DNA from 4 places in the Quadrisphaera setariae genome. Region 1 is predicted to be linked to each of the others. Evidence: riboswitches for the same ligand, from Rfam matches in the RefSeq annotation. Region 1 holds a riboswitch; each other region holds the start of a gene.
What was found. Region 1 has a riboswitch for S-adenosylmethionine ahead of FMM08_RS04840 (methionine ABC transporter ATP-binding protein). Riboswitches for the same ligand answer to the same signal wherever they lie in the genome.
Positions count from the first base shown of each region.

Region 2: it holds a riboswitch for S-adenosylmethionine, as region 1 does, so the genes downstream of both, FMM08_RS20740 (ABC transporter substrate-binding protein) here and FMM08_RS04840 (methionine ABC transporter ATP-binding protein) in region 1, are expected to answer to the same signal.
Region 3: it holds a riboswitch for S-adenosylmethionine, as region 1 does, so the genes downstream of both, FMM08_RS17270 (ABC transporter substrate-binding protein) here and FMM08_RS04840 (methionine ABC transporter ATP-binding protein) in region 1, are expected to answer to the same signal.
Region 4: it holds a riboswitch for S-adenosylmethionine, as region 1 does, so the genes downstream of both, FMM08_RS21100 (bifunctional o-acetylhomoserine/o-acetylserine sulfhydrylase) here and FMM08_RS04840 (methionine ABC transporter ATP-binding protein) in region 1, are expected to answer to the same signal.

Region 1 covers NZ_VKAC01000002.1:344,169-351,646, reverse strand. The annotation lists gene glgA (glycogen synthase) at 1-75, opposite strand, end outside; gene glgC (glucose-1-phosphate adenylyltransferase) at 1-1,479, shown strand, start outside; gene FMM08_RS04855 (NAD(P)/FAD-dependent oxidoreductase) at 1,587-2,771, shown strand; gene FMM08_RS04850 (pentapeptide repeat-containing protein) at 2,761-3,432, shown strand; gene FMM08_RS04845 (maleylpyruvate isomerase N-terminal domain-containing protein) at 3,572-4,315, opposite strand; SAM riboswitch class IV at 4,451-4,562, shown strand; gene FMM08_RS04840 (methionine ABC transporter ATP-binding protein) at 4,869-5,912, shown strand; gene FMM08_RS04835 (methionine ABC transporter permease) at 5,909-6,736, shown strand; gene FMM08_RS04830 (MetQ/NlpA family ABC transporter substrate-binding protein) at 6,723-7,478, shown strand, end outside.
Region 2 covers NZ_VKAC01000016.1:26,872-34,349, forward strand. The annotation lists gene FMM08_RS20725 (LLM class flavin-dependent oxidoreductase) at 1-1,405, opposite strand, end outside; gene FMM08_RS20730 (carbohydrate ABC transporter permease) at 1,402-2,370, opposite strand; gene FMM08_RS20735 (carbohydrate ABC transporter permease) at 2,367-3,260, opposite strand; gene FMM08_RS20740 (ABC transporter substrate-binding protein) at 3,257-4,648, opposite strand; SAM riboswitch class I at 4,860-4,960, opposite strand; gene FMM08_RS20745 (DUF1810 domain-containing protein) at 4,979-5,404, opposite strand; gene FMM08_RS23890 (hypothetical protein) at 5,471-5,605, opposite strand; gene FMM08_RS20750 (LysR family transcriptional regulator) at 5,663-6,637, opposite strand; gene FMM08_RS20755 (NAD(P)/FAD-dependent oxidoreductase) at 6,709-7,478, shown strand, end outside.
Region 3 covers NZ_VKAC01000011.1:45,960-53,437, reverse strand. The annotation lists gene FMM08_RS17280 (ABC transporter permease) at 1-768, opposite strand, end outside; gene FMM08_RS17275 (ABC transporter permease) at 845-1,813, opposite strand; gene FMM08_RS17270 (ABC transporter substrate-binding protein) at 1,810-3,462, opposite strand; SAM riboswitch class IV at 3,599-3,708, opposite strand; SAM riboswitch class IV at 3,806-3,914, shown strand; gene FMM08_RS17265 (amino acid permease) at 3,929-5,362, shown strand; gene FMM08_RS17260 (NtaA/DmoA family FMN-dependent monooxygenase) at 5,359-6,726, shown strand; gene FMM08_RS17255 (hypothetical protein) at 6,824-7,147, shown strand; gene FMM08_RS17250 (PHP domain-containing protein) at 7,188-7,478, opposite strand, start outside.
Region 4 covers NZ_VKAC01000017.1:8,926-16,403, reverse strand. The annotation lists gene FMM08_RS21110 (universal stress protein) at 32-394, opposite strand; gene metX (homoserine O-acetyltransferase MetX) at 527-1,711, opposite strand; gene FMM08_RS21100 (bifunctional o-acetylhomoserine/o-acetylserine sulfhydrylase) at 1,708-3,021, opposite strand; SAM riboswitch class IV at 3,081-3,196, opposite strand; gene FMM08_RS21095 (DUF4192 domain-containing protein) at 3,268-4,470, opposite strand; gene FMM08_RS21090 (YkvA family protein) at 4,619-5,044, opposite strand; gene FMM08_RS21085 (hypothetical protein) at 5,041-5,781, opposite strand; gene FMM08_RS21080 (NUDIX domain-containing protein) at 5,786-6,499, opposite strand; gene pyrG (CTP synthase) at 6,496-7,478, opposite strand, start outside.

The DNA of each region.
Region 1 (7,478 bases):
CAGCTCGGCGACGTGCACCCCCGCGCCGCCGTAGATGTCCGGCGGGTACTCGCGGGTGAGGACGTCGACGCGCATGGGCGGAACCTAGACCCTGGCGACCTCCCGGGGCACGCGGCAGGTGTCCCGCAGGCGTCCCGCCCCCCTCGCGCGGACGGCCGTCCGGGGGACCCCGCACGACGCGGCGCGCCATCGCGCACACCGGGGTGCCCGCGCCGTGACCAGCGCACTAGGGTCTGCCGCATGGCAACGAAGGTGATGGCCATCGTCCTGGCCGGCGGCGAGGGGAAGCGGCTCATGCCGCTGACCGCAGACCGCGCGAAGCCGGCCGTCCCCTTCGGCGGGACGTACCGGCTGGTGGACTTCGCCCTGTCCAACCTCGTGAACTCGCGCTACCTCAAGTCGGTGGTGCTCACGCAGTACAAGAGCCACAGCCTCGACCGCCACATCACCATGACGTGGCGCATGTCGACGATGCTCGGCAACTACGTGACGCCGGTGCCCGCGCAGCAGCGCCGCGGTCCGCACTGGTACCTCGGCAGCGCCGACGCGATCTACCAGAACCTCAACCTCATCAACGACGAGCGTCCCGACATCGTCGTGGTGGTCGGCGCCGACAACATCTACCGGATGGACTTCTCGGCCATGGTCGAGAGCCACATCGCCTCCGGGGCGGCCGCCACGGTCGCGGCCATCCGCCAGCCCATCGCCCTGGCCGACCAGTTCGGCGTCATCGACGTCGACCCGTCCGACCGGCGCAAGATCCGAGCGTTCCTGGAGAAGCCGAAGGACCCGCAGGGCCTGCCGGACTCCCCCGGCGAGGTGCTCGCGTCGATGGGCAACTACGTCTTCGACGCGAAGGCGCTCACCGAGGCCGTCACGAAGGACGCCACCCGCGAGGGCTCGCGCCACGACATGGGCGGCGACATCGTCCCGTGGTTCGTGGAGCAGGGCCGCGCCGGCGTGTACGACTTCAAGGACAACGACGTCCCCGGCTCCACCCCGCGCGACAAGGACTACTGGCGCGACGTGGGGACGCTGGACAGCTACTACGAGGCCCACATGGACCTCATCTCGGTGCACCCGGTGTTCAACCTCTACAACTACGAGTGGCCGATCTACAGCCAGCAGCCGCCGCTGCCGCCGGCCAAGTTCGTCCACGGCTGGCAGGGCCGCATCGGGCACGCCATCAACTCGGTGGTGGGTCCGGGATCGGTGGTCTCCGGTGCGCTCGTGGAGGACTCGGTGCTGGCCGCCGGGGTGAACGTGCACTCGTGGGCGTCGGTCGACAGGTCGGTGCTCATGGACGGCGCGAAGGTCGGCCGCCACGCGGTGGTCCGCCGGGCCATCCTCGACAAGAACGTCGAGGTGCCCGAGGGCGCCACCGTCGGTGTGGACCCCGAGCGCGACCGCGCCCGCGGCTTCACGGTGACCGAGTCGGGCATCACCATCGTCGGCAAGCACCAGACGGTGGAGCCCTGAGCCAGCTGACCGCAGCTCTCACGGTCCCCGGCTGGGACGCCGACCCCCGCGTCGCGTCCTGGCCGGGGCTGCCGCCGCTCGACGGTGACGCGGTCGCCGACGCCTGCGTGGTCGGGCTCGGCGGCTCCGGGCTGGCGGCCGTCGAGGAGCTCGTCGAGCGCGGCCTCAGCGTGGTGGGCGTCGACGCCGGCCGCGTGGCCGCCGGTGCCGCGGGCCGCAACGGCGGGCTGCTGCTGGGCGGCACCGCCCCGTCCTTCCACGACGCCGTCCGCGACTGGGGCTCCGAGCCGGCGGCCTGGCTGTACCACCAGACCCTCGCCGAGCTCGACCACCTCCTCGATGTGCTGCCCGACGGCGTGGTCCGCCGCGCCGGCTCGCTGCGGCTGGCCGGCGGGGTGCACGTCGACGACGGCGAACGCGCCCGCGAACTCGCCGACTGCGCCGCGCAGGCCGCTGCCCTGCGCGAGCACAGGATCGCCGTCGAGGAGGTCTCGGGGCCGTACGGCCAGGGCCTGTTCCTGCCTGATGACGCCCAGGCGAACCCCGTGGTCCGCCACCTCGGGGTGCTCGCGCACGTGCAGCGCGCAGCCGGCGAGCAGGGGACCCCGCTCCAGCTGCACGAGCGCACGCACGTGCGGCTGGTCGTGCCCGGCCGTGTCGAGACCGACGACGGCGCGGTGAGCGCTGGCGTGGTCCTGGTGGCCGTGGACGGGCGGCTCGACGTCGTCCTCCCCCAGCTGGGCGGCGACGTGCCCCGCGTGCGCACGGCGCGGCTGCAGATGCTCGCGACCACGCCGCTGGACGGCGACGACGCAGCGCGGGTCCGCGAGCGCGTCCCCTGCGGCGTGTACGAGCGGTGGGGGTACGACTACGCCCAGCTCGACGACGGCCCGGCCGGGCTCCGCCTGCTCGTCGGTGGCGGCCGCGACGCCGACCGGGAAGCGGAGTGGACCACCTCCACCGAGCCGACGCCGGCCGTGCAGGCGCACGTCGAGCGGGTCGCCGAGCGGCTGCTGGGCCGGCGTCTGCACGAGAGGGAGGTGGCGCACCGCTGGGGCGCGTCCGTCGGGTACACCGCGCCGGAGGCCCAGGGGCGGGCGCTGTGCGGACTCGTCGACGACGGTGCTGCCGGTCAGGTGGCCGCGGTCGGCGGCTACTGCGGCACGGGCAACCTCGTGGGCGCCGTCGCGGGGCGCGCCGCCGTGCGGCTGCTCCTTGACGGCGATGAGCCGCCGCCCTGCTTCACCTCCCCCGCCAGCACCTCCGGCGCAGTCGGTGAGCATGGCCAGTAGGCCACCTCGGCGCCGCGCGGGGCCGACGCCGCCGCGCGCGCCCGACGTCGTCCTGCCCGACCTCGACGTCGCCGACCGCTCCGTGCTGCTGTCGGGCCGGTGGGACTGCGCCCTGGTCGACGGCGCGGAGCTGGCGCAGGCGCGGCTGGAGGGGCTGGTCGTGCTGGAGTCGTCCGTGGAGGACGCCGTGCTCGACGGGGCGCTGCTCGCCGGGGCGCGGGTCACGGGCAGCGGGTGGGAGCGCGTGTCGGCGGTCGCGGCCGACGCCGCGCGCACCCAGTGGGCCGATGTGGAGGTGACCGACGCTCGGCTGTCGGCGCTGCGGCTGGTGGGGGCGCGGCTGGACCGGGTGGTGCTGCGGCGCTGCCGGCTCGACGGAGCGGTGCTGCGCGATGCACAGCTCACCGACGTGCTGCTCGACGGGTGCGACCTGCGCGGCGCGGACCTCACGGGTGCCCAGCTGCGGCGCGTCTCGTTCGCGGGCAGCGACCTCACCGATGCCGACCTGGCGGGAGCGCGCTGCGACGACGTCGACCTGCGCGGCGCGACGCTGGAGGACCTGCGCGGGGCCGACGGGCTGCGCGGGTGCACCGTCGACGCGGTGCAGCTGGTGGCCCTGGCCCCGTCGCTGGCCGCTCACGTGGGCCTGCTCACCCTCTGACCTCCTCTCACCACCGGCACTCTCCCGCCGCAGTGCCGGTCAGGCAGCCCCACCACCGGCACTCTCCCGCGCCAGTGCCGGTCTGACGGCCCCACCACTGGCACTCCCCCGCGCCAGTGCCGGTCGACATGTGGGGCGCTCAGGGGGTGAGGGCGCCGGAGAGCAGGTGGTCAGCCGCCTCGCGGCTGCCCGCCAGCGCCAGCCGGCCGGACGCCAGCTCGGCGTCGAGGGTGGTGCGCCCCCACAGCAGGAGCAGCAGCGTGGGCGCGGATCCGGTCAGCTCCGCCACCGGCTCGGCTCCCCTGCCGATCACCGAGCACCCCGAGGCGCTCTCCAGCGCGAGCGCCCCCGGGAGCGCCGGGGTGCGCCCGAGCCGCACCTGCCGCGGGAGCATGACGTCGGCGACCTCCGCCACGCCGTCCGCGGCGACGTCGTCCTCCACCCACGCGGCCGGGTCGGGCGCAGCGCTCAGGCCAGCGGCCGAGAGCGCCGACTCGGCGTCCCAGCGGTGCAGCGCGGTCTCGTGCACCTGGCGCCGCGCCCAGAAGGCCGCGGTCGCGGGCGCCTCCGCGGCGGCGAACGTCCAGCAGGGCGCCGCCGGCGACGTCGAGGCCAGCGCCACCACGAGCTCGTCGGCGCCCTCGGCGAACCACGCGGGAACGGCGTCGTCGTCCTGCGGCCCCGGGAGCTCCTCACCGGGGGCGCCGTCCGGGGCGGTGGCCAGCGCCGCCCGCGCCCACCGGTGCACCCCGCCGGTGTGGCGGGCCAGGTCGGCCACCGTCCACCCCGGACAGCCGGGGACGACGACGGCGAGGGCCTCCGGCCGGAGGGCTGCGGCGAGCCGCCCGGCCTCCCGCTCGACCAGGGCCGCGGCGCGCGTCATCTCCACGCGCGGACGCTAGCGGCCGCAGCGGCGCCCGCGGCAGGCCCTGCCCTGCCAGCGGACGTGGAGATCCCGCCACGCTGCTCGTGACAGAGCGTTGACTCGTGAGCGATCGATCCGCTACGGTCCTGCCCAGGTCATGAGCGCCAGCGCCAAGCCCCGGCTCGCTGGCCGGCAACCCTGCTCGTCATGGGGTGCTCCGGGTGAAGACCAGGCGCGTGCCCACCGGCACGCGCAAGGACGACGACTTCGAGGAGCCGACGTGCACACGCACGCCCGACTGATGTGTCTGACCAGCGACGACTGTCGCTGGCGGCGCGCCTGACCGCAGGTCGCTGACCGCCGGGTCCTCCGGCAGCAGCACCCGCGGCCCCCGCTCGCCCCGACGCCGGGCGTGAGTGCGGGGCCCCTGCACCCGCGCGTCGCACCTCCGCGCGCCGCACCCGCGGCACATCCCTGCTCCCGCTCGCCGTCACTGTGAGTGACCGCCAGTGGGCGATGCCCCCTGCCCTGACCATCCCCCCACCACCCCGGAGGCCACGGTGATCGAGCCGTGATCGAGCTCAGGTCGCTCACGAAGACCTACGGCGAGGGCCAGCACGCCACCACCGTGCTGGACTCCCTCGACCTCACGGTCTCCCCCGGCGAGATCACCGCCGTCGTCGGTCCGTCCGGCGCCGGCAAGTCGACGCTCGCCGCCTGCACCACCCTGCTGGAGCGCCCGACGTCGGGCGCGGTCGTCGTGGGCGGCCGCGACCTCACCGCGCTGTCCGAGAAGGACCTGCGCGAGGCGCGCCGCGGCATCGGCACCGTGTTCCAGGCCGACGGCCTGCTCACCCGCCGCACCGCCGCGCAGAACGTCGAGCTGCCGCTCAAGCACCTCGGCGTGGTCCCCGCGCAGCGCAGGGCGCGCGTCGCCGAGCTGCTCGAGCGCGTGGGCCTGGCGGACAAGGCCCACCGCTACCCGCACGAGCTCTCCGGCGGGCAGCGCCAGCGCGTGGGCATCGCCCGCGCCCTCGCGCTGCGGCCGGGCGTGCTGCTGTCGGACGAGGCGACCTCGGGCCTGGACCCGCAGGCCACCGCGAGCATCGTGGCGCTGCTCAAGGAGCTCCGCGACGACCTGCAGCTGGCCGTCCTGTTCATCACGCACGAGATGGACACCGTCGTGGCGGTGGCCGACACCGTCGCCCGGCTCGACCACGGCCGCATCGTCGAGCACGGCGCCCTCGTCGACCTGCTGCACACCCCGGCGTCCCCGCTCGGCCGGGCGCTGCTGCCGCGCCGCGCCCACGCCGGCACCACCGAGCAGGGCGAACAGCGGTCGGTGTGGGTGGTCAGCCACGCCGGCAACCGCGTCCCCGCCGACTGGCTGGTCCGCGCCTCCCGCACGCTGGGCACCGACCTCGAGCTGCTGGGCGCGTCGCTGAGCACCGTCGCCGGGGTGGCCGTGGGCCACGCCGTCGTCGGGGCACCAGCGCACCTGGACGACGACGACGTCGAGGCCGCCCTCATCGGCCTCGGGCTGCACGCGCAGCGCGAGGAGTCCGACGCCGCAGAGCAGCGCGTCGCCGCGCAGACCCTGGAGGTCGTGGCATGAGCACCGTCCTGCTCTCCCCGGTGCTGGCCGCCACCAGCACCGACCTGACCTGGGCGGAGATCCCCGCCCTCGTGCTGCCGGCCCTCGGCGACACCCTCGTCATGGTCGGGGTGACGATGGCGGTCGTCGTCGTCCTCGGTGTGCCCCTGGGCGTGGCCCTGGACGCCCTCGGCCCCGGCGGCCTGACGCCGCGGCCCGTGCTGCACCGGGTGCTCTCCGCCGTGGTGAGCGTGGGCCGGTCGCTGCCGTTCCTCATCCTCATGGCCGCGCTCGTGCCGTTCACGCGGTTCGTCACCGGCACCAACATCGGCATCCCCGCCGCGGTGGTGCCGATGGCCCTGGCCGGCACGGCGTTCTTCAGCCGCATCGTGGAGAACTCCCTGCGGTCGGTGCCGCCGTCACTGGTCCGGGTGGCCCGCGCCTCCGGCGCCTCACCGCTGCAGGTGCTCACCAGCGTCAAGCTGGCCGAGGCCGTCCCGTCGATCCTCGGCGGCCTGACCATCAACACCATCGCGATGATCGAGTACTCGGCCATCGCAGGCACCATCGGCGCCGGCGGCATCGGCTACGTGGCCGTCACCTACGGGTACCAGCGCTTCGACCACAACGTGATGATCACCACGATCGTCGTGCTGGTCGCCCTCGTCGCCGCCGTCCAGGCGCTCGGCGACGCCGCCGTGCGCGCCACCACCCCCCACTCGCGCCGCCGCCTCCCGCGCCAGCGCCGCGCCGGCACGTCCGGCGCGACGTCCTCGTCGTCGTCCTCCACCGCCCAGACCAGCGCCAGCGCTTCTCCGAAGGAGCTCACCGATGTCCACCACTGAGACCCGTCCCTCCACCGGCGGCACCGAGAGCCACGGCTTCGAGGTCAAGCAGCGCAAGCGGTGGCCGTGGGTCGCCGGTGGGGCGGTGGCCGTGCTGGCCGTCGCGGCCGCCGTGGTGGTCCCCCGCCTCGGCGGCACCGAGACCGCCAACACCACCCCCGGCGCCACGCTCTACGTGGCCACCGCCGAGGGCAACGCCCGCGAGCAGGCGCTCATCGAGTACATCGCGAAGGACGTCGCCCCGGAGCACGGCATCACGATCGCGTTCAAGGCCCTGGCGGACTCGAACACCATCAACCGCGCCGTCAGCGACGGCGAGGTGGCCGGCACCGTCTACCAGCACAAGCTGTGGCTGGGGCAGGTGCTGCAGGCCAACCCCGACTTCAAGGAGGAGGCGGCCACCCCGGTCTTCCGGTGGGGCTTCGGGCTGTGGTCGGACAAGTACAAGACGCCCCAGGAGATCCCCCAGGGCGGCACGGTGTCGCTGTACTCCGACCCCGCCAACGAGGCGCAGGGCCTGTATGTGCTGCAGCAGGCCGGGCTCATCACCCTCAAGGACGGCGTGGACGTCGGCTCCGCGACCGTGGACGACATCGCGTCCAACCCGAAGGACCTGAAGTTCACGCTGCTCGACTTCGGCGCGCAGAGCAGGGCCCTGCCCGACCTCGACGCCGCCGTCGGCTACACCGAGTACTACCTCGCCGCCAAGATCCCGCTGGAGCAGCAGATCTTCGCGCCGACC
Region 2 (7,478 bases), on a different contig from region 1:
GCAGCGCGCGGCGGTGGACGGCCGCCGGGTGGTCCTCGGCGATGCGGCGCCTGCCGACGCCGTAGACCGCCTCGCGCAGCGTGGTGCCCTCGGGCAGGGCGTCGCGCTCGTCCTGGGTGGGGACGAGCCCGCGGCGGCGCAGCTCCGGCACCACGTGCTCGACGACGTCCTCGAAGGTGCCCGGCGTGGTGGCGTAGGCGAGGTTGAAGCCGTCGACGTCGGCCTCGCGCACCCAGCGCTCCAGCTCGTCCGCGACGGTCTGCGGCCCCCCGACCACGACCACGCCCATGCCGCCGATGCCCACCCACGCGGCGATGTCGCGCGGGGTCCACCGCCGGTCGGGGTCGGCGGTGGAGAAGGCCGCCACCGCGGAGCGCACCGCCTGCGTCTCGGCGTACTCCAGCGGCTCGTCCGGCGGGTACGTCGACAGGTCGAGCCCGCTCCAGCCGGCGTACAGGGTGAGCGCGCCGTCGTAGGAGACGTAGCTCTTGAGCTCCTCGTACTTCGCCCACGCCTCCTCGTCGGTGGCGCCCGTGACGACGGTGAGCAGGGAGAACACCTTGATGCTGCGCGGGTCGCGACCCGCCTTCGCCGCCTCGGCGCGCAGCGCGTCGACCTGGGGCCGCATGACCTCGGGCCGGCTGGCGGTGTTGAAGACGGCCTCGGCGTGACGGGCGGCGAACCGCACGCCCCGCGGAGAGGCACCGGCCTGGAAGACGAACGGCGTGCGCTGGGGGCTCGGCTCCGTCAGAGCGATGCCGGGCACGTCGTAGTGGCGGCCGTGGTGCTCGACCGGGTGCACGCGCGCCGGGTCGGTGTAGACGCCGCGGGCGGCGTCGCGCACCACCGCGTCGTCCTCCCAGGAGCCCTCCCACAGCTGGTAGGTGACGTCGAGGAACTCCTCGGCCAGCTCGTAGCGCTGGTCGTGCTCGACCTGCGTGTCCAGGCCGAGGTTCTTCGCCGCGCTCTCCAGGTAGGAGGTCACGACGTTCCAACCGACGCGGCCCTTCGTGTAGTGGTCGAGCGTGGCGAAGTCGCGGGCGAGCGCGTAGGGCTTCTCGTACGTCAGCGACACCGTGAGGGCGAAGCCGAGGCGCTCGGTGACCGCGCCCATCGCCGAGACCGCGAGCAGCGGGTCACCCACCGGCACCTGGGTGCCCTCCGTGAGCGCCGTCTCCGGGCCGCCCCGGTAGACGTCGTAGACGCCCAGCACGTCGGCGATGAAGAGCACGTCGAAGCCGCCGCGGTCGAGCAGCTTCGCGAGGTCGGTCCAGTACGACAGGTCGTTGTAGCGGTGGCTCTGGTCACCGGGCACCCGCCACAGGCCCGGTGACTGGTGCGCCACGCACGTCATGTCGAAGGCGTTGAGGAAGATGCGGTCCTTGGGCACGTCAGGCGAGCTCACTTGAGGGCTCCTTGCGACAGGCCGCCGACCAGCCAGCGCTGGGCGACGACGGCGAGCACGTACACGGGGACGACGCCCACCAGCGCAGCGGCGGCCTGCTGGCCGAACTGCACGGTGCGGTCGCCCTGGAAGAGCGACAGGCCCACGGTCAGCGGCTGGCTGGCGGTGGTCTGCGCGAAGGAGACGGCGAAGAGGAACTCCCCGTACGCCAGGAAGGTGCACACCAGCAGCGCCGCCACGAGCCCGGGCGCGATGAGCGGGAGCACGATGCGGCGCAGCCCGCCGGCCACGGACAGGCCGTCGAGCCAGGCGGCCTCCTCCAGCTCCACCGGGACGCGGCGGACGAAGGAGTCGAGCAGCCACACGGCCACCGGTGCGTTGGCCAGGCCGTTGACCAGCGCCAGACCCACCACGCTGTTGGTGAGGCCGACCTCCTTGAGGAGGAAGAACAGCGGCAGGACGGCGACGACGGGCGGCGCGCAGTACCCCGCGAGCAGCGCCGCGCCCAGGCGGGCGCCGCGCTTGCCGGCGCGGGCGGTGACGTAGGCCCCCGGCACCGCGACGACGGCCGTGACCAGCGCCGACCCGAGCGCCACCAGCCAGGAGTTGGCGAGCATGTGCGCCAGCGGGATGGTCCGGAAGGCCGCGCTCCAGTTGCCCCAGGCGAGCTCGCCGAACCCCCCGGGCAGCCAGGAGCCGGTGAGGACGTCGTCGGTGGACCGCACGGACAGCGACACGAGGAACGCGACGGGTGCGAGGGCGACGACCGCGACGAGCACCAGCGCCAGGCGCACGCCGACCTGCGCCAGCGGCGAGCGGCGGTGCGGCCCGCGCGGCCGCGCGCGGGGCAGCTGCTCGAGCTCAGCAGCGCTCGTCGTCGTGCTCTCCGGCAGCCGGGCGCCCGGCTGCGGCTCAGAGGGGGTGCTGCAGCGCAACGGGGCGCTCGGCTGCGAGACGGGGGTCACGACTCGGCCCTCGCGGCGCGGGTGCGCAGCGCCGAGACGCCGGCGGTGACGACGCCCACCAGGAGGCCCAGCACGAGGGTCATGGCGGCAGCCGTGCCGACGTCGTAGTCGCCGCGCAGGCCGGTGCGGAACACCTCGAAGCTCGCCACGACCGTCGACAGGCCCGGACCGCCCGAGGTGACCACCGCGACCAGGTCGAACACCTTGAAGCCCACCACCAGCTCCAGGAACAGCACCGACAGGACCGTCGGCGCCACCACCGGCCAGGTCACCGCGGTGAAGGTGCGCAGCGCGCCCGCGCCGTCCAGCGCGGCGGCCTCGAGCAGCTCGTCGGGCACGCCCAGCAGCGCCGCGAAGACCAGCAGCACCACCAGGGGCGTCCACTGCCACACGTGGATGAGCACGAGGGTGCCGAGCGCCGTGCCGGACGAGCCCAGCGGGTTCACCGGGGACCCGACGAGGGAGCTGATGGTGCTGGTCAGCGCCCCACCGGCCGGGGCGAGGAGCAGCTTCCACGCCACGCCCACCATGACCGGTGGCGTGACGAGCGGCAGGAGCAGCAGCGTGCCGAGGACCCCGAACCCGCCGCCGCGGGCGCGCAGCAGCAGGGCCACCGCCGTGCCGATGGCCGTCGCGAGCACGGCAGCGCCCACCGCGAACACGACGGTGCGCACGAGCGAGCCCGCGAACGCCTCGGTCTGCAGCGCCGAGGTGAGGTTGGCGAAGCCGGTCCACTCCTGCAGCGGCCGCGCGAGCGTCGTCCTGGTGAAGCTCGCCGCGACCACGAAGACCGTGGGGTAGACCAGCAGGACGGCGATGGCCACGAGCGGTGGCAGCGACAGCCACCGCGGCACGTGGCGCACGGCCGGCGTCGTCGTGGTGCTGCTCATGCGCCCTGCTCCCAGGCCTCCTGCGCCTTGGACAGCGAGGTCTCGACGTCCTGCGAGCCGGACAGCGCCAGGGCCAGCTGGTCGACGAGGTCCTGCATGCGCTTGGGCGACTGGGCGTCGGTGGGCCAGGGCAGCGGGTTGCCGCGCAGGCCGGTCGCGATGACCTCGGTGGCCGGCGCGCTGGCCTTCGCGTAATCGGGGGAGTCGAGCACGCTGGTGCGGTTGGGGTCGATGCCCGAGCCGCCGTAGCTGGCCAGGAGCAGGTTGCGGGTGCTGTCGGTGGCCCACGCCACGAACGCCGCCGCGGCCTCCCGCTCCTTGCTCGCGGTGGACACGCCCAGGCCGAAGCCGGCGTTCAGCGCCGTCCGCGGGGTGGTGTTCGACCCGCCGACGGGCAGGGGCACCACGCCCCACCCGTCGACGATCTTGGAGTTGGCGGGGTCGTTGGCGCGCAGGCCCAGGTCGGTCCAGGTGTCGATCATCGCCGCGGTGCCCTGGAGGAAGGCGCTGTTCGACTCGTCGAACCCGACCTGCAGCGGCGTCGGCAGCGCGTAGGGCTGCACGTCGAGGAGGTGCTGCAGCGAGGCCCTGGCGGCGTCGGAGGTCAGCGTCGGCTTCCCGTCGGCGTCGACCAGGGTGCCGCCGTAGCCCGCGAGGCGGTTGATGAAGGAGCAGCCCAGGATCATCGGCACCTGCTGGCCGAGCACCGCGGCGCCGTAGACCTTCCCGCCGCCGGCCTCGGTGATGGCCTTGGCCACGGCGTCGTACTCGTCCCAGGTCTTCGGGGGCTGCTGGCCGTACTGCTCCAGCAGCGCCACGTTGTAGTAGAGGACGTGGGTGTCGCCGTCGAACGGCAGGCCGTAGCGCTTGCCGTCGAGCTGGGTGTAGACGTCGTAGATCGACGGCAGGAAGTCGTCGGTCTTGATGCTCGAGTCCCCGCCGATGTAGTCGGTGAGGTCGACGAGGGCGCCGGCGTCGACGAGGGCGCCGAGGCCGAAGTAGAAGTAGTCGAAGACGTCGAACTCTCCCGCACCGCCCTGCACGTCGAGGATCTGCTTGCTCGTCAGCTGGTCGTACGGGATGGCGGTGACCTCGAGCTTCCCGCCGAACTGCTTGGCGAACTCCGGCGCCAGCAGGTCGCGGAACGCCACGACGTGCGGCTGGTTGACCATGAGCTTGAGCGTCTTGCCCTGCAGCGCGCTCGTCGGGTCGCCGCTGGGGGCGGCGAGCGCCTCCCCGCCGCCGCCGGAGCCGCAGGCGGCCAGCGACCCGGCGGTGGCGGCGGCCCCGCCGATCAGCACGCCGGCGCGCAGCAGCTGGCGGCGCGACAGGGCCGCGGCCTGGGCGAGGGGGGACGAGGGCGAGGCGGAGCGGCGGAGCAGGGGCACGGGAGTCCTCCGGGCATGGCTGACAGCGGCGCGGGGGTGCGCCGTCGGTCGTGCGGGCAGGGGGCACCGGCCTGTCGGCCAGACCACCCCCGATCAGGTGCGGGGCAGGTCCGGCCTCAGGCGGCGGTGGGGAGCGCGGGGTGCGCTGGCGTCGGCGCTGCACGGGCAGCGCCGAGGGCTCAGCGCTCGAGCATGCAGGGCGACACGGAGACCTCCATCGGTCCCGGCGGTAGCACCTGCCTGCTCGACGAGGTCGGGCGGTGGTTGCTGTGGCGTCAGCGAGCCGGGTCTCTCAGCCACTCTGGATGGTTGGCGGGAGGATAGCGCACCTCAGAGGCGGGAGATCGTCCCCGCGTCCGGACGGCCGCCGTACCAGCGCTCGAGGACGGAGGTGAAGACCGGCTCGTCGGCAGCCGCGGCGGCGAAGAGCGTGGCGCAGGAGCGGAGCTTCACGGCGTCGACGCTGCCCAGCACCCGGACCGGGTCGGGCTCCTCCAGGTCGGCGAGCACCTCGAAGCACTGGCGCAGCCGCGGGCCGAGCACGGGGTGGGCCACGTAGGCGCGCGCCTCGCCCAGCCCGCTGATCCCGTAGTGCTGGCTGGTGGGGCTCAGGCCCAGCCCCCGCAGCTGCGGCAGCACGAACCAGATCCAGTGCCCGCGCTTGCGACCGGCGCGCAGCTCGGCCAGCGCGGACTCGTAGGTGCCGCCCGCCTGGGCGTCGACGAAGCGCTGGAGGTCGTGCTGGTCGTGCGCCACGCCCCCTGGTTCCCCACGGGCGCCGGAACCATGCGGCCCCGGCCCCCGCGGGGGCCGGCGAGGTGGTCAGCGCTTGGTGGCCGCGGCGACCTGGTCGACGGCCGTGGTCCGCTCGGAGACGGCCTTCTTGTCGGCGCGCTTCTGCTTGATGCTCTTCCCCGAGCCCTTGGAGCTGCTGCTGTGGGACGACTTGTCGGTCACGGTGTCTCCCGGCGCAGGAAGCGGTGCCGCTCAGGCGCCGCGCCGCGCACCACCACGCTACGCGCTCCGCTCAGCAGCGCCCGCCCGCGCTCGTCCGCGCGCCGGTGCGACGTCCGGCCCGCCGAAGGCGTCGAGCAGCGCCGTGAGCACCAGCTGCACCGCCTCGCGCTGCGCCGCGGCGTCCCGCACCAGCGCCACCACCCGCCGCTGCGCGCCGCCGGAGGGGTCCGGCAGTGCAGCGGTGTCGCAGCGCGTGGGGCGCAGCGCGAGCATCAGCGGGGTCGCCAGGGTCAGCCCGGCGCCGGACTCGGCCAGCGCCAGCGAGACCGCGGTGTCGGTCACCACGTGCCGCACCGCCGGTGACACCCCCGCCCGCGCGCAGGCGGTCCGCGCCGCCCGCCCGAAGGCGGTGTCCAGCGGCGGCAGCACCCAGTCGGCCTCGTCCATCACCGCCCGCAGGGCCCCGGGCTCGCGCGGCAGGGAGCCGGAGGCGCCCACCACCGCGTACTGCTCCGTGAGCAGCGGCACGGCGGTGACGCCGGCCACCGGCGGCGAGGGCGAGTCCGGGTGGTCCAGCCCGAGGGCCAGGTCGAGCGGGGAGCGCCCCGGACCCGCGGTCACCGCGTCCAGCGCCCGCTCGACGTCGACCTCGACCGCGCGCACGTCCACCCACGGCGCCCGCCGGCGCAGCAGGGCGGTGGCGGGGCCGAAGCCCGCGCTCGCCGCCGACCCGAAGACGCCCAGCGTCACGGCGGCACGGCGGTCCGCGCGGGGGGCGGCCAGGGCGGAGCGGGCCCGCTCGTCGGCCGCGAGCACCTCGCGGGCGCCTGCGAGCAGCAGCCGGCCGTCGTCGGTGAGCTCCACGCGCCGCCCCGCGCGCACGAGCAGGGGGCGTCCGGCGGCGGCTGACAGCGCGGCCATCTGCTGCGAGACCGCGCCCGGCGTGTAGCCGAGCTCGACCGCGGCGGCGGCCATCGTGCCGCTGTCGGCGAGGGCCGCGAGCGTGCGCAGCTGCTCGAGGGTCCAACCCATCAGCACTCCTGACGACGATGTGCAGCAACCATCGATGGTGCCTGATGACTCTCCTCCTCCACAGTGGCCCTGTGGACAGGGACACCCTCCCCGCGCAGGCCCAGGTGGTCGTCGTGGGTGGCGGCGCGATCGGGCTGGCGGCCGCTGACGAGCTGGTCCGCGCGGGCGCCGACGTCGTCGTCCTCGAGCGGGACCACCTCGGGTCGGGCTCCTCGGCCAAGCCCTTCGGCGGCGTGCGCGCCACCTTCTCCGACCCCGGCAACATCGCCCTCGGGCTGCGCGGGCTGGAGAAGTACGCCGCCCTGCACGAGCGGACCGCCGGCGGCATCGGGCTGCGGCGCGTCGGCTACCTCTTCTGCGCCCGCACCGCGGGCGAGGCCGCGGCCCTGGAGGCCAGCACCGCCCTGCAGCGGTCGATGGGGGCCGTCGCCGACGTCGTCGCCCCTGCGCGCGCCGCCGAGCTCAACCCCTTCCTCGACGCCTCCGCACTGGTCAGCGCCTCGTTCTCGCCCCTGGACGGGTACGCCCAGCCCTCGCTGGCCGTCGCCGCGTGGGCGGCGAGCGCCCGCGAGCGCGGCGCCCGCGTGCTGGAGGGCGTCGAGGTGCTCGACGTCGAGACCACCGGTGACGGCGCCCGAGGCGCGCGCCGCCGGGTCAGCGCGGTGGTGACCTCCGCCGGCACGGTCCGCTGCGAGCACCTCGTCATCGCCGCCGGGGCGTGGTCGGCGGGCCTCGGGCGGATGGCCGGGACGGACCTGCCGGTGGAGCCGGTGCGCCGCCAGATCGCCTTCGCCGACGCGCCGGCCGGGTCGCGCCGCCCGGCGACCCCCAGCGGCGAGCT
Region 3 (7,478 bases), on a different contig from region 1:
GGACCGGCCGAGCACGCCGAGCGCGACGACGACGAGCAGGACGAACAGGCCGGGCAGCGAGGTCATCCACCACGCCACGGCGAGGTACTGGCGACCCTCGGCCACGATGAGGCCCCACTCCGGCGTCGGTGGCGGTGTGCCGAACCCGAGGAACCCCAGCGAGCTGACCGCCAGGACGGCGGCGCCGAAGTCGACGACGGCGAGGGCCAGCACCGGACCGCGCACGGCGGGCAGCAGGTGCCCGGTGAGCTGCCGCCAGTACCCGGCGCCGGCGAGGGTGCTGGCCTCCATGAAGTCCAGCGCCCGCACGCGCAGGGCCTCTGCGCGCACGAGGCGCGCGAAGAGGACGACGGAGCCGATGCCCACGCCGACCCCGATGGACAGCGGCCCGGCGCCGTAGGCGGCCACCACGAAGAGGGCGACCATGATCGACGGCAGGGCGATGAGCGCGTCCACCAGGCGCATGCCCACGGCGTCGGCCAGCGGCCCGAGCGTGGAGGAGGCGAGACCGAGCAGCGTCCCCAGGACGGCACCGACGAGCACGGCCAGCCCGGCGGTGAGCGCGGTCTGCCGCGTGCCCCAGATGACGCGGGCCAGCACGTCGCGGCCGAGGTGGTCGGTGCCGAACCAGTGCGAGGGACCGGGCGGGGCGAAGGTGGCCGAGGCGTCGCCGGTGATGGGGTCGTAGCTGGTGAAGGCCCCCGGTGCGGCGAGCCAGGCCAGCACGAGCAGCACCAGCAGGCCCGATGCCGCGGTGGCCGGGCTCACGGGCAGCCCCCGGGGCCGGCCTCGCGTCGTCGTCGTCCTCGGCCCACCGGGGCGGTCGGGGGCGAGGAGGGTCTGCTCAGGAGGCAAGGCGCGGGGCACCCTTCGCGGAGGCGCCGCGGGCGGCGCGCGGGTCGATGACGGGGGCCAGCAGGTCCAGGACCAGGGCGGTGAGGACGACGACGGCGGTGGTCAGCAGCACGAGCCCCTGCACCAGCGTCACGTCCTGCGCGACCACGGCCTTGAGGAGCACCGAGCCCAGGCCGGGGCGCCCGAAGACGGTCTCGGTGATGACGGACCCGGCCACGAGCACGCCCAGGGTGGTGCCGATGACGGCGACCGCCCCCGGCAGCGAGGTCCGCAGCACGTGCGCCCAGAACACCCGGGAGGGCCGCAGTCCCTTGGCCTTCGCCGTGCGCACGAACGGCTGCTCGCCGGCCTCCTCCACGCTGACCAGCAGGACCTGGGCGATCGGCGCGGAGACCGGCACCGCCAGCACGAGGGCGGGGATGAGCAGCGAGACGAGGGAGCCGTCCGGGAACAGCGGCAGGATCCCCAGCTGGAAGGAGAAGACCTGCAGCACCACGATCCCCAGCCAGAACACCGGCACGGCGCTGAACAGCGACGGGGTGGACCGGACGAACCGGCTGAGCCGCGGCGCGTCGGCCAGGTGGACGGCGGCGCTGACGGCCACCGCGATGACCACGCTGAGCACGAGCCCGGTGGAGGCGAGCGCCACCGTGCTGCCCACGACGTCGCCGATGCGCTCCAGCACCGGCTGCCCCGTGGACAGCGAGAAGCCCACGTCTCCCCGCAGCAGGTGCAGCAGCTGGGAGCCGTACTGGACGTACCAGGGCCGGTCGTAGCCGTAGAAGGCGTTGACCTGCGCGATGAGCGCGGGGTCACCGCCGGCGTCGGAGGCCAGGAAGATGGTCACCGGGTCCGACGGCAGCGCCTGCACCGCCAGGAACACGAGCGTGTACGTCACCCACAGGACGAGCAGCGCCTGCCCGACCCTGCCGGCGACGTAGCGGGCGGTGCCGCTCACGCGTCCTTCCACGCTTCCTGCAGCAGCGGCGCGGTGCCGCCGTCGAAGGTGATGTGGACGCCCTTGCCGACGGCGTGGACCTGCACCTCGTCCCACAGCGGGATGAGCAGGTTGGTGCCGAGGACCAGCCGCTCCTGCACCGCGGTCAGCGCGGCGTCGCGGGAGGCGTCGTCGGTGGCGGCCCGCTCCTGGCCGAACAGCTCGTTGAGCTGGGCGTCGGAGACGTAGGTGTTGGTGTTGCCCTCGGCGCTGAACAGCGGGGCGAGGCCACCCAGGTAGAACTGCCGCGACCCGACGATCGGGTAGGTCTTGTCACCCAGCGCGGTGGTGAAGATCGCGCTGTCGCCGGCGTTGTTCTTCAGCTCCACACCGATCTTGCGCCACTCCGACTCGATGAACTCGAAGGCCGGCTTGATGACCACGCTGCGGGAGCTGGCCGCCACGGCGACGCTGAGCCGCTGCCCGTCCTTGACGCGCACGCCGTCGGAGCCGGGCACCCAGCCGGCGTCGTCGAGGAGCTTCTTCGCGCCGGCGGCGTCGTAGGCGATCTGGTCGGACAGGTCGGTGAACCCGGGCGCCGAGCGGTTCAGCACCGAGCCGGACAGCGGGTAGCTCTCGCTGAGCACGGTCTTCTTGAGGGCCTCCCTGTCGAACCCGATCTGCAGCGCCCGGCGGACGGCCTGGTCGCTGACCACGGGCGCCCCACCGCGGAAGGCCGCCCAGTTCGCGGTGAGCTCGGGCGCCTCGGCCACCACCAGGGCGATGCCCGACTGCTTCGCGAGCGCCTCGTCCGTCGGCTGCACCCCGCGGGCGACGTCGGCCTGCTGGGAGCTGACGGCCCCCACGCGCAGCCCCACCTCGGGGATCGCGCGGAAGACCACCTCGTCGAGGTGGGCGGGACCCTGGTTGGTGGAGACCGACGACGGCCAGGCGTAGTCGGCGCGCTTGCTGAAGCGCAGCTCCTGGTCGGGCACCTGGGAGGCGAAGACGAAGGGGCCGGAGCCGACGACGTTCTCGATCTTCGCCTGGCCCGCGTAGTCGAGCGCGAGGGTCTTCAGCGCCACGAGGCTGCTGGTGGCCGCGGCGGTGGCCTTGAGGAAGTCGGCGTTGGGCTGCGAGAGCCTGACCAGCACCTGGTCAGCGCCCACCACCTCGGAGCTGGCGTAGCCGATGAAGTCGCGGTTCTTGATGATGTTGCGCGCGGGGTCGCCCAGGCCGAGCTGGTCGAGGTTGGCCTTGACCGCCGCCGCGTCCAGCGGGGTCCCGTCGGAGAACGTCACCCCGGGCCTGATGGTGAAGGTGAACTCGGTGTTGTCGGGGCTGACCGCCCACTGCGAGGCGATCCACGGCACGACCTTCCCGGTGGCCGGGTCGAAGGCGGTGAGCCGGTCGGCGATGTTCCGGTACACGTTGGCCTGCGTGTAGTTGAAGGCGCGCTGCGTCTGGAAGTCGGTCTGCAGCTCGATGTCGGCGAAGACGAGGGAGCCGCCCTCCACGGGAGCGCCGGACGTCGCCCCGGCGCCGGACGTCTGAGCGCTGCCAGACCCGCTGGAGCATCCCGGCAGGGCGAGCGCGGCCACGGTCAGACCACCCACGCCGAGGACGAAGCGGCGGCGGCTGAGGGGGTGGGCGGGGCTCAGGGGGGACATGGCGCGGGGGACCTCTTCCGGGCGTCGTGGGCGCCGGCGCCCGTGACGTCGGGTCCACCGGCAGCCGTCTCCAGCTGCGAGCGGAACAGGTGTCGACGCAGGTCGCCCCCGAGGAGGGCGGCGGCGTCGTGCTCGTGGACCGCTCTTGCCGAGCGGGTGCTCGGCCGGGTCGTCACCTGGAGCACCCCGCCGCGGAGGAGGGTTGCTGGACAGCCAGCCAGGGCTTCAAGGCTGTCACTCGTGACCTGGCCCGAGAAGTTACCGGTGGGTCAAGAGACGGTCAACCCGCCCCGCCGAGACCCGCCGTTGACGATCTGCAGGGGTGCTCCTACAGTCCTGCCCCGGTCACGAGCGGCAGCCTCGGGCCCTGGCCGGCTGCCCAGCAACCCTCCTCCGCGTGGGGTGCTCCAGGTGAAGACCCGGCCGCGCGGAGCGCGCGGCAAGAGCGGACCCCCGAGGAGACGTCGTGGCGCACGCCCCCGCCCCCGCCCCCGTCCACGGAGCTCCGGAGGCGGCAGCGCTGCACCGGGGCCTGACGACCCGCCACCTGGTGATGATCGCCCTCGGCGGCGTCATCGGGTCGGGCCTGTTCATCTCGTCCGGCTACACGATCTACCAGGCCGGGCCCCTGGGCGCCGTCATCGCCTACGTGGTCGGCGCCCTGGTGGCGTGGCAGCTCATGACCTGCCTCGGCGAGCTGGCCGTGCAGATGCCGGAGTCGGGCGGGTTCCACGTGTACGCCCACCGCATCCTCGGGGCCGGCACGGGCTTCACGACGGCGTGGCTGTACTGGCTGTGCTGGGTGGCCGCCATCGGCTCCGAGCTCACCGCATCCGGCCTGCTCATGCAGCGGTGGTTCCCCGGGGTGCCGGTCTGGGTGTGGTGCGCGGTGTTCGCGGCGCTGCTCCTGGCGGTCAACCTCGCGCCGGTGCGCCTGTACGGAGACACCGAGAGCCTGCTCGCGGGCGTGAAGGTCACCGCCGTCGTCGTCTTCGTCGTGGTGGGTGCGCTCGCGATCGTCGGGGTCAGCGCCTCGGACGCGCCCGCGCCGCTGCTGTCGAACTTCGTCACGCCCGACGGGCTGCTGCCGGCCGGTGTCGGGGGAGTGCTGGTCGCCGTCCTGGCGGTGTTCTACGCCTTCTCCGGCACCGAGCTCATCGCCATCGCCGCGGGCGAGACCGACGACCCCGCGCGCGTGGTCCCCAAGGCCGTCCGCACCACGATGGTCCGGCTGGTGGTCTTCTTCGTCGGAGCGATCGTCGTCATGGCCGCGCTGGTGCCCTACGACCAGCTCGGCAGCGCCGACGAGTCCGTGGAGACCAGCCCGTTCGTCACCGTCTTCGCGGCCTCCGGCATCCCGTACGCGGCCGACGTCATCGCCGTCGTCATCATCACCGCGCTCATGTCCGCCGGGGTGTCGGGGCTGTACGCCTGCTCCCGCCTCCTGCGCTCCCTGGCGCTCACCGGAGACCTGCCGGCCGCGTTCGCCCGCACCGACCGGCGGAACATCCCCGTGCTCGCCGTGGTGGTGAGCCTCGCCGGCGGCCTGGTGTCGCTGGTCAGCTCGTACGTCGCCCCCGGCACCGTCTACGTGGTGCTCGTGTCGATCGCCGGGTTCGCCGTGGTCGCGGTGTGGGCCGTCATCGCGCTGGCCCACCTCGTGCAGCGCCGCCGCCTGCAGGCCGCCGGCACCGACCCGGCCTCGCTGCCGTACCGCTCGCGGTGGTTCCCCTTCGCCCCCCTGTTCGTGCTGGTGGCGTGCGCCGTGTCGGTGGTGGCGTCGCTGTTCGACGGCTCCCAGCGCCTCGCCACCGTCATCGGCGTGGTCTTCACCGCCGCCTGCTACCTGGTGCACCGGCTGCGGCGCGGCGCCCGCGCCTCCGAGAGGACCTCCGCATGAGCGCTCCCCGCCCCCTGGTCGTCGCCCTCTACGAGCAGGCCAGCGTCGGCTGCGGGGGCGCCCCCGGCCTGTGGACGCACCCCACCGACGACCGCGTCGGCGTCAACAGCCTCGACAGGTGGCGCCACGTCGCCACCACCGCCCAGCAGGCCGGTCTGCACGCGCTGTTCCTCGCCGACGTGCTCGGCCTCTACGACGTCTACGAGGGGTCGCTGGACGCCGCCATCGGCGAGGCCGTCGAGGCCCCCGCCAACGACCCCTTCGCCTACGTGCCCGCGCTCGCCGAGGTGGCGCGCGACCTCGCCTTCGTGGTGACCGCCTCCACCACCTACGAGCACCCGTTCTCCCTGGCCCGGCGCTTCGCCACGCTCGACCACCTCACCGGTGGCCGCATCGGCTGGAACGTCGTCACCAGCTACCTGGAGAGCGCCGCCCGCAGCTTCGGCCTGGAGGCCCAGCTCGCCCACGCCGACCGGTACGGCCGCGCCGACGAGTTCCTCCACGTCACCCACCAGCTGTGGGAGACCTCCTGGGACGACGACGCCGTGGTCGCCGACAAGGCCGGCGCCACCTGGGCCCGGCCGGGCTCCGTGCGAGCGGTCCACCACGACGGCGAGCACTTCCGCGTGCACGGCCCTGCCCTCACCTCACCGTCCCCCCAGCGCACCCCGGTGCTCTTCCAGGCCGGCTGGTCGCCGCGCGGCCGGGAGTTCGGCGCCCGCCACGGCGAGGTGCTGCTGCTGCCGGTGGCCGACCCCGTGAAGATCCGCGGCGGCCTCGACGACGTCCGCGGCCGCGCCGCGGCGCTCGGCCGCGACCCGGGCGACCTGCGGGCCCTGGCCCTGGCCCGCGTGGTGGTCGGGCGCACCGAGGCGGAGGCGCAGGCCAAGCACGAAGACCTGCAGAGCACCTACCGCCTGCGCGCCCAGCTGGTCTCCTACTCCGGCGACACCGGCATCGACCTCTCCCGCTACGCCGACGACGAGCCGCTCAGCACGGTCACCAACGGCCTGTCCAGCTACGTGCTCAAGGCAGGGCCCGGGTCCCCGCCGCTGACCGCCGGCGAGGTCCGCCAGCGCTTCTCCTCGGTGGCGCGCGGCGGCGACCTCTTCTTCGTCGGCACCCCCGACCAGGTCGCCGACGCCATGGGCGAGCACGCGGCCGCCGCCGGGCTCGACGGCCTTATCCTCAACCCGCTGCTCAGCCCCGGGACCCTGGAGGACTTCGCCGAGCTCGCCGTGCCCGCCCTCACCGCGCGGGGCCTGTACGACCCGGCCGTGAAGACCGGCACCCTGCGCTCGCGGGTGCGCGGCGACGGCCGCGACCGCCTGCACCCCAGCTACCCGGCGCTCCAGCCCCGCTGAGGCAGCCGGTCCCGTCCTCCGGTAGGAGGATGGGGGTGCTGCGCACGGGAGCGTCCGCACGGCGGGGCTCCCCGTCCACGTGGGTGAGGAGGCGTGTGTGTCCTACGACGTCCTGCTGTTCCTGCCGCCCGACGAGCCGCACCTGTGGCCGGGCGCGGTCGAGGGCCAGCTCGTGGCCCTCGAGGAGCGACCGGCGGAGCCCGGTCTCGTCCTCGACGACTGCATCGAGCGGATCGCCGCGCTGCTCCCGGAGTCGGCCTGGACGGGACCACCGCGCGCCGAGACCACCGAGACGGCCGCCCTGCTGGAGCTCACCCCCGACGCCGCCCCCGCCGTCAGGGACCTCGTGCTGGAGCTGGCCCCGAGCCTGCGCCCCTTCGTCGCCTACGACCTGCAGGTGGAGGACTTCCTCGTCCCCTGACCGTTCGGTGCGTGCTCCTCGTCCGACGCCAGACCCAGCGTCAGGCGCGGGACCAGAACGAGGTCGGGTCGGCCGTCGGCCGGAAGCCGGCTGAGCTGACCGCGTCGGCGACCTCGCGCCAGCGCACGGCCAGGTCCTCGGGGCGGTGGGCGTCGCTGCCGAAGGAGACCGCCTGGCCGCCCACCTCGTGCCACCACCGCACGACCTGCACCTCCATCGGCCGTCGGGTGTTGACCTCCAGCGCTCGTCCGGAGCTCGCCAGCACGGAGAGCACGTGGCGGACGCGCTCCTCGAGGTCGTCCCAGGGCAGCGGGCCGGCCCCGGCCGGCCA
Region 4 (7,478 bases), on a different contig from region 1:
CGAGCGCGGTACGGGGCGGGGCGGGAGCGCCTCAGGACGCCGCGGGCTTGACGGTGATCACCGGGCAGGGCGCCTCGAGCAGGATCCGCGTGGCGTTGGCGCCGAGGATGAGCTTGCCGACGCTCGAGCGGCGACGCAGACCGATGACCACCAGCTCGGCGCCCTCCGCCGCGGTGATGACCTCCTCCGCGGCGTCGCGCAGGGGGCCCGGCGGCACGAGCTGGTGCTCGACCTCCAGCGAGCCCAGCGCGGCCTCCAGCTCGGCGGCCGGGGTCGGCTCCCGGCCGGTGTCGACCACCAGCAGCGAGGTGCCCCGCAGGGACGCCTCCTGCTCGGCCCGGGCCAGCGCGGCCCGCCCCTCGTCGGTCCCGGCGAAGCCCACGACGACCGCCATCGCACCCCCATCGCTCCCCCGCCGCTGACGGGCAGCTGACGGACACGGCGCGTCTCGCCGTGGAGGCGAACCTACCCACCCCGCCCGCCGGGGTGCGCACCAGCGCGCGCCCCGACCCGGGGTGCGCGCTGCTCAGGGGGCGAAGAGCTCCCCCGCCACCTTGGCGATGGCCTCGCTCTCGATGAGGAACCCGTCGTGGCCGTACGGGGAGGCGACCACGTCCAGCTCGGCGCCGGGCACCCCGTCGGCGAGCTCCTCGGACAGGGAGACCGGGTAGAGGCGGTCGGTGTCGACGGCCACCACGCGGGTGCGCGCGGTGACCCGGGACAGCGCCGCCTGGGTGCCGCCCCGACCGCGGCCGACGTCGTGGCTGTTCATCGCCTCGGTGAGCACCACGTAGGACCCCGCGTCGAAGCGGCGGACCAGCTTGTCGGCGTGGTGCTGCAGGTAGGACTCCACCGCGAACCGCCCGCCGCCGCCCAGGGGCTGCTCCCCCGGCTGGGCTGACCGCCCGAAGCGCGCGTCGAGCTCGGCCGCGGACCGGTAGGTCGTGTGGGCGACCATGCGCGCCAGCCCGAGCCCGCGGTGCGGGCCCTGCCCCGGGGCGGCGTCGTGGTAGTCGCCGCCGCTCCAGCCCGGGTCGGAGCGCACCGCTGCCAGCTGCGGGGCGCACCAGGCGATCTGGTCCGCGGTCGCCCGGGCCGTGGTGGCCACGGCGAGCAGCCGCTCCACGCGCTCGGGGTGGGTGACCGCGTGCTCGACGGCCCGCATCCCCCCCATGGACCCGCCGACCACGGCGGCCCAGCGCCGCACGCCCAGGACGTCGGCCAGGGCCGCCTCGGCGGCCACCTGGTCGCGGATGGTGACGTAGGGGAAGCGGCTCCCCCACGGGCGTCCGTCGGGGGCGGTGGACGAGGGGCCGGTGCTCCCCTGGCAGCCCCCGAGCACGTTGGGGGCGACGACGAACCAGCGGTCGGTGTCGATGGCGAGCCCGGGGCCCACCAGCTCCGACCACCAGCCCGGCGTGGGGTGCCCTGGCCCCGCCCCACCGACGACGTGGCTGTCAGCGGTCAGGGCGTGGCAGATGAGCACCGCGTTGTCCCGGGCCGCGCTCAGGCGGCCCCAGGTCTCGTAGGCGAGCCGCACCGCGGGCAAGGACCCTCCGCCCTCCAGCGCCAGGGGGCCGAGGTCGGCGAACAGGCGGTCGCCGACCGGGTCGCCCTCGCGCCAGCCGCCGGAGACCGGGAGCTGCTGCTCCCGGGTCCCCGGGCCGGCTGCCGGAGGTTGCTGGCCCTGCCCGCGGGCGGCGGCGCTCATGCGCCCTTCGCGGCGGTGAAGCCGGCCTCGAGGTCGGCCAGGACGTCCTCGACGCCCTCCAGGCCCACCGCCAGGCGCACGAGGCCCGGGGTGACCCCCGCGGCCCGCTGCTGCTGCTCGTCGAGCTGGCTGTGGGTGGTCGAGGCCGGGTGGATGACGAGGCTGCGCACGTCGCCGATGTTGGCGACGTGGCTGTGCAGGCTCAGGCCCGACACGAACCGGCGACCGGCCTCGGCGCCGCCGTCGATCTCGAAGGCCACCACGGCGCCGACGCCGCGCGGCAGCAGGCGCTGCGCGCGCTCGTACCAGGGGCTGGAGGGCAGTCCGGCGTAGGAGACCGAGAGCACCTCGGGGCGCTGCTCGAGCCACTGCGCCACCCGCGTGGCGTTGGCCACGTGCCGCTCGATGCGCAGGCTCAGCGTCTCCAGGCCCTGGGCGATGAGGAAGCTGTTGAAGGGGGCCACGGAGGCGCCGATGTCGCGCAGCAGCTGCACGCGCGCCTTGAGGATGTAGGACAGGTTGGCGCCCAGGGGGCTGCCCACGCCCAGGTCACGGGCGTACACGAGGCCGTCGTAGCTGTCGTCGGGCGTGGTGAACCCGCGGAACCTGTCGCCCTGCCCGTAGTCGAAGCGCCCGCCGTCCACGATGATCCCCGCGATGGCCGTGCCGTGGCCGCCGAGGTACTTCGTGGCCGAGTGCACGACGACGTCCGCCCCGTGCTCGAGCGGTCGGAGCAGGTAGGGGGTGGCGACGGTGTTGTCCACCACCAGCGGCACGCCCACCTCGTGGGCCACCGCCGAGACGCCCTCGACGTCGAGCACGTGCGAGCGCGGGTTGGAGACCGTCTCCGCGAAGAACGCCCGGGTCGCCGGGGTGGCCGCGGCGCGCCACGCGTCGAGGTCGTCGGGGTCCTCGACGAAGGTCACGTGCACGCCGAACTTGGGCAGCGTGCGCCGCAGGAGGTTGTACGTGCCGCCGTAGAGGGAGGCGCTGGCCACGACGTGGTCACCGGCCTCGGCGACGTTGAGCAGCGCGAGCGTCTCGGCCGCCTGGCCGGAGGCGACGGCGAGGGCGCCCACACCCCCCTCGAGGGCGTTGACGCGCTGCTCCACCACGTCGGTGGTGGGGTTCATGATCCGCGTGTAGATGTTGCCGAACTTCTTCAGCGCGAACAGGTCCGCGGCGTCCGCGGCATCGTCGAAGACGTATGACGTGGTGGAGTAGATCGGCAGCGCCCTCGCGCCCGTGGCGCTGTCAGCCGACTGCCCGGCGTGGATCTGCTTCGTCTCGAAGGACCAACCGTCGTTCACAGGAGACTCCCCTGACCTCAGGGCCAGGGCGCGACGAGCCGACGGCCCGTCGGGCCCGTGGCCCGCGCTTGCCGCTTCCCCGGACGGGGAGCGGCCAGGTCATCACCCGGGGCACCCCACCGCGGGCGGGGGTTGCCGGCCAGCGAGCCGGGGCTTGTCGCTGGCGCTCATGACCTGCTCGGAGGATAGGCAGCGCTGCAGCGGCACTCCACCTCGTCTCAGCATCTGGACGCCTCCGCCACCCCTTCAGCGGTGTCCGGGGCCACCGGCCCCGGTGGCCCGCTCTCGGCCCGGCGGCGGCATCCCGATGCTCACCGCCTGCAGGACGAGGGCCGAGAGCGAGTGCTCGGGGTCGAGCTCCAGAGCGGCCTCGGCCCACACGCCCGCCGCTGGCGCCGCCCCCGTGCACCACGCGACGTAGGCGGCGCAGCCCGTCGCGGCGGCCCGCCAGCGCAGCGGCGCTCGGCGTGCGAGCTGCTGGAGCACCGCGAGAGCGGCTCCGGGGTCGACGAGGGGCGTGCCGGACCGGGCCAGCTCGGGCAGGGCCTGCGGCACCGCGGCAGCGAGCAGGTGGTCGCGCAGCGGGAGCCTGGTGAGGCCGTCCAGCAGCAGGGCGGCGTCGGCGGCGTCGAGGCGCAGGACGGCGCCGGGGGCTGCCTCCTCCGCGGCCAGCACGCGGCGCCAGGTGCGGCGGACGTCCGGGGAGGCGGGTCGGCGGCGGCGGTCAAGGCCCGCCAGGGCGCTGGCCACGGCGGCGTCCCCCGCCTCGTCCGGCTCGTGCGGGCCGCCCGGACCTCCCGGACCTCCCGCGCCGCCGGTGCCCGCGGCGGCGACGGCGCGGCGCAGACCTCGTTCCCACCCCTCGCGGTCCGCGGTGACCACGCGCCCGGCGAGGACCGCCTCGGCCGCCACGCGGGTGGAGGCCACGCGGTCCAACGGGAGGCCGTCCCGAGGGCAGCAGGACAGGTCGCAGGAGTAGGAGTAGAGCCGGCCGCGGTGCACCAGCCACGGCTCGGGCTCGATCCCGGCGGCCACCAGCGCCGCGCAGACGCGCTCAGCGCGGTCGGCCCCCGGCAGCCCCAGGAGCCCTCGCGGCCCGGCGGGGTGGGCGTCCTCGTCCTGCGGACCGCGAGGCGGAGGCACCAGCGTGAGCCTCCGGCGGCCCCGCTCCACCGGTGCTCCGCCTGCGTCGGTGACCAGTGCGACGAAGCACCGGCCGGCTCCGTCGGCGAGCAGGTGGTGGACCAGCGAGCCCACCACCTCCGGCTCGTCCGCCGCGGCGACGTCCACCCTGGCGACGAGGCCGGTGCGCCACCGCGGGCCTCTCAGGCCGACCACCAGGAGGCTCTCGCGCGGGCGGAATCCGAGGGTGCTCTCGGCGAGGGCGAGCACCTCGAAGGGGCTGCTGCTCCTGATGACGCTGCGTCCGGGCTGCTGGGCTGGCTCCACGGGTCCACCGTGGCCGGGGGTGCGGTCACCGCGCCGCCCTCGGACGCCTCCTGTGGACGGCTGCCCCGCGGGCTGTGCTGCTCGTCGCCCTGTGGGCGCACGACGAACTGCGCGAGACAGGACGACGGACGCCGAGCGGGAGTCGGCCTCAGCCGACGACGTCCCCGGGGACGACCTCCGGACGACCGCGGCGTCCGCGCCAGCGCGGGCGGGCCTCCGCCGGCGGACGCTGCTGCTCCCAGGCCAGGAACGCCTGCCCTTCGGACAGCAGCGCTCCGGCCAGCCAGGCCAGCACCGCGGCGTCGTCCGCCAGGCCGATCGGGCCGAGCAGCCCCTCGGGGAGCAGGTCCACCGGGGACGCGACGTACGCGGCGGCCCCCGCGATGAGCAGCAGCCGGCCGCGGGAGCAGCCCGTGTAGCGCCCCGCCAGCACGGCGGGCACGAGGCGCGGCAGGCTGGTGATCACCGCCGAGGTGCGCGGGCCACCGCGGACCCGTCCGCGGCGCATCGCCGTCCAAAGGGCCCGGGCGGCGCCCGGTGCGCTGCGCTCCGGTCCGAGCCCGGTCGGGCTCACCGGCCCGCTCCCCCCGTGACCTCACCCGCCCCGCCGCGGCGCAGCGGGAACGCCGCGCGGGCCGCCTTGGCGGTGCGGCGCAGCGAGTACGCGTCGAGCCCGGCACCGAGCAGACCACCGGCCAGTGGCAGACCGCGGCCCAGGCGCGACAGGCTGGAGCGGCCGAGCCGGGAGAGCAGCTGGAAGCCGATGGCCTTGTTGAGCACGGCCAGGCCGGGGCCCGCGAGCTGCTTGCGGGCCAGCCGGGTGACGAGTCCGCCAGGGCCCGCCAGGCCGAACTTGGCCAGCAGCGCCCCGCCGTCCTCGTCAGCCAGCACCAGCAGGACCGCTGAGCGGACCTCCTCGGAGGACAGGTCGTACCCGCGCAGCGCGGCGGTCCCCGCCACGGTGCGGGTGGCGATGACGTAGTAGCCCAGGAGGTTGGCGGGAAGCGCCACCGGGAGGGTGACGAAACCGCCGAGGCCGGTGACGAACCCGCCCACCGCGGCCGACCGGGTGGAGGAGGAGACCAGCGCGTCGATGGCGTCCTCGACGTCGGAGCGCTTGCGCCGGGCGGACTCCGCGGCCTCGGCGGCCGGCGGCAGCGGTCCGGCGCCGTCGATGCCCAGGTCGACCAGGCGGCGCACCAGCTGGGTGGCCGCCTGCGACAGGCGGCCGCGGTCGGCGTCGTCGGACGCGCGCGCGATGGCCTGGTCGGCGGCGGAGTCCTCGGTCTTGGAACGGCGCAGCAGCGGCATGGGGCTAACGGTAGGCCCGGTGCTGGGGCCACGGCGCGTCGAGAGCGCGCAGCTCGGACCAGCCGCGCTCGCGCGCCGTCCACGCCGCCAGGACGCCCGCCACGAGGCTGGGGCTGTTCAGGTCGCCCGCGAGCACGGCGTCGCGCGCGGCCTCCAGCGGCACCCAGGTGGAGACCATCCCCGCCTCCTCGTCGGTGCGCCGGTGCCGCTCGGACTCGGGCACCGGCGAGAGGTCGCGGGCGAGGAAGAGCCGGAACGCCTCGTCGGACCCACCCGGAGACAGGAACCAGTCGAGCAGCACGTAGTACGAGCCGGCGCGCAGGTCGGCCTCCTCGGCCAGCTCCCGGGCCGCCGCCAGGTGCGGCGGCTCCCCCGCCACGTCGAGCAGACCGGCCGGCAGCTCCCACAGCAGGTGCTCGACGGGGTGGCGGTACTGGCGGACGAGGAGGATGCGCTCGTCGTCGTCCAGGGCCAGCACCCCGACCGCGCCGGGGTGGCGCAGCAGCTCGCGCGTCACCGTGCCGGAGCCCAGCGCCCCGCCCTCGACGCCGTCGAGGGTGACGACGTCGCGGACCAGGTCCCACACGTACCCGCGGTGCACCACCTCGCTGGTGCGAGGGGCTGCGGTGACCAGCTCGTCGCGCGGCGCCCCCGAGGCTCCGGCCGTGGCGCTGGCCGGCACGCCGGCGCCACCGCTCACAGCACCCGCTGCGCTCACGCGGTGACCTCGAGCAGCCGCTCGGAGGCCTGGCGCGCCAGCGCCGCGGCCACCAGGCCCTGGAACAGGGGGTGGGCGCGGTCGGGACGGGAGCGGAACTCCGGGTGGGCCTGGGTGCCCACGTAGTACGGGTGCACCTCGCGCGGCAGCTCGACGTACTCGACCAGACCGCGGTCGGGCGAGGTGCCGGAGAAGACCAGACCCGCCTCCTCCAGGCGCCCGCGGTAGGAGTTGTTGACCTCGTAGCGGTGGCGGTGCCGCTCGGAGACCTGCGTGGAGCCGTACGCCTCCGCCACCACGGAGCCCTCGGCGAGCACGGCGGGGTACAGGCCCAGGCGCATGGTGCCGCCGAGGTCGCCGTCGCCGGAGACGATGTGCTCCTGCTCGGCCATGGTGGCGATGACGGGGTCGGACGCACCCGGCTCGAACTCGGTGCTCGACGCGCCCTCGATGCCGGCGACGTTGCGCGCGTGCTCGATGACCATGCACTGCAGGCCCAGGCACAGGCCGAGGGTGGGCACCTGGTTCTCGCGGGCCCACTTCAGCGCGCCCAGCTTGCCCTCGATGCCGCGCACCCCGAACCCGCCCGGCACGCAGACCGCGTCCACCCCGGACAGCTCGCGGCGGGCGCCCTCCGGCGTCGTGCACGTGTCGGAGGCGACCCAGCGCAGCTGGATCCGCGCGTCGCAGGCGATGCCGCCCGCGCGGATGGCCTCGGTGACCGACAGGTAGGCGTCGGGCAGGTCGATGTACTTGCCCACCAGCGCCAGGACCACGGTGTGGGCGGGGCGGTGGACGCGGCGCAGCAGCTCGTCCCAGGCGGTCCAGTCGACGTCGCGGAACGGCAGGTCGAGGCGGCGGACGGCGTAGGCGTCCAGACCCTCGCTGTGCAGCACCTTGGGGATGTCGTAGATGGAGGCGGCGTCCACGGCGTTGACCACGGCGTCCTCGTCGACGTCGCACATCGCGGCGATCTTGC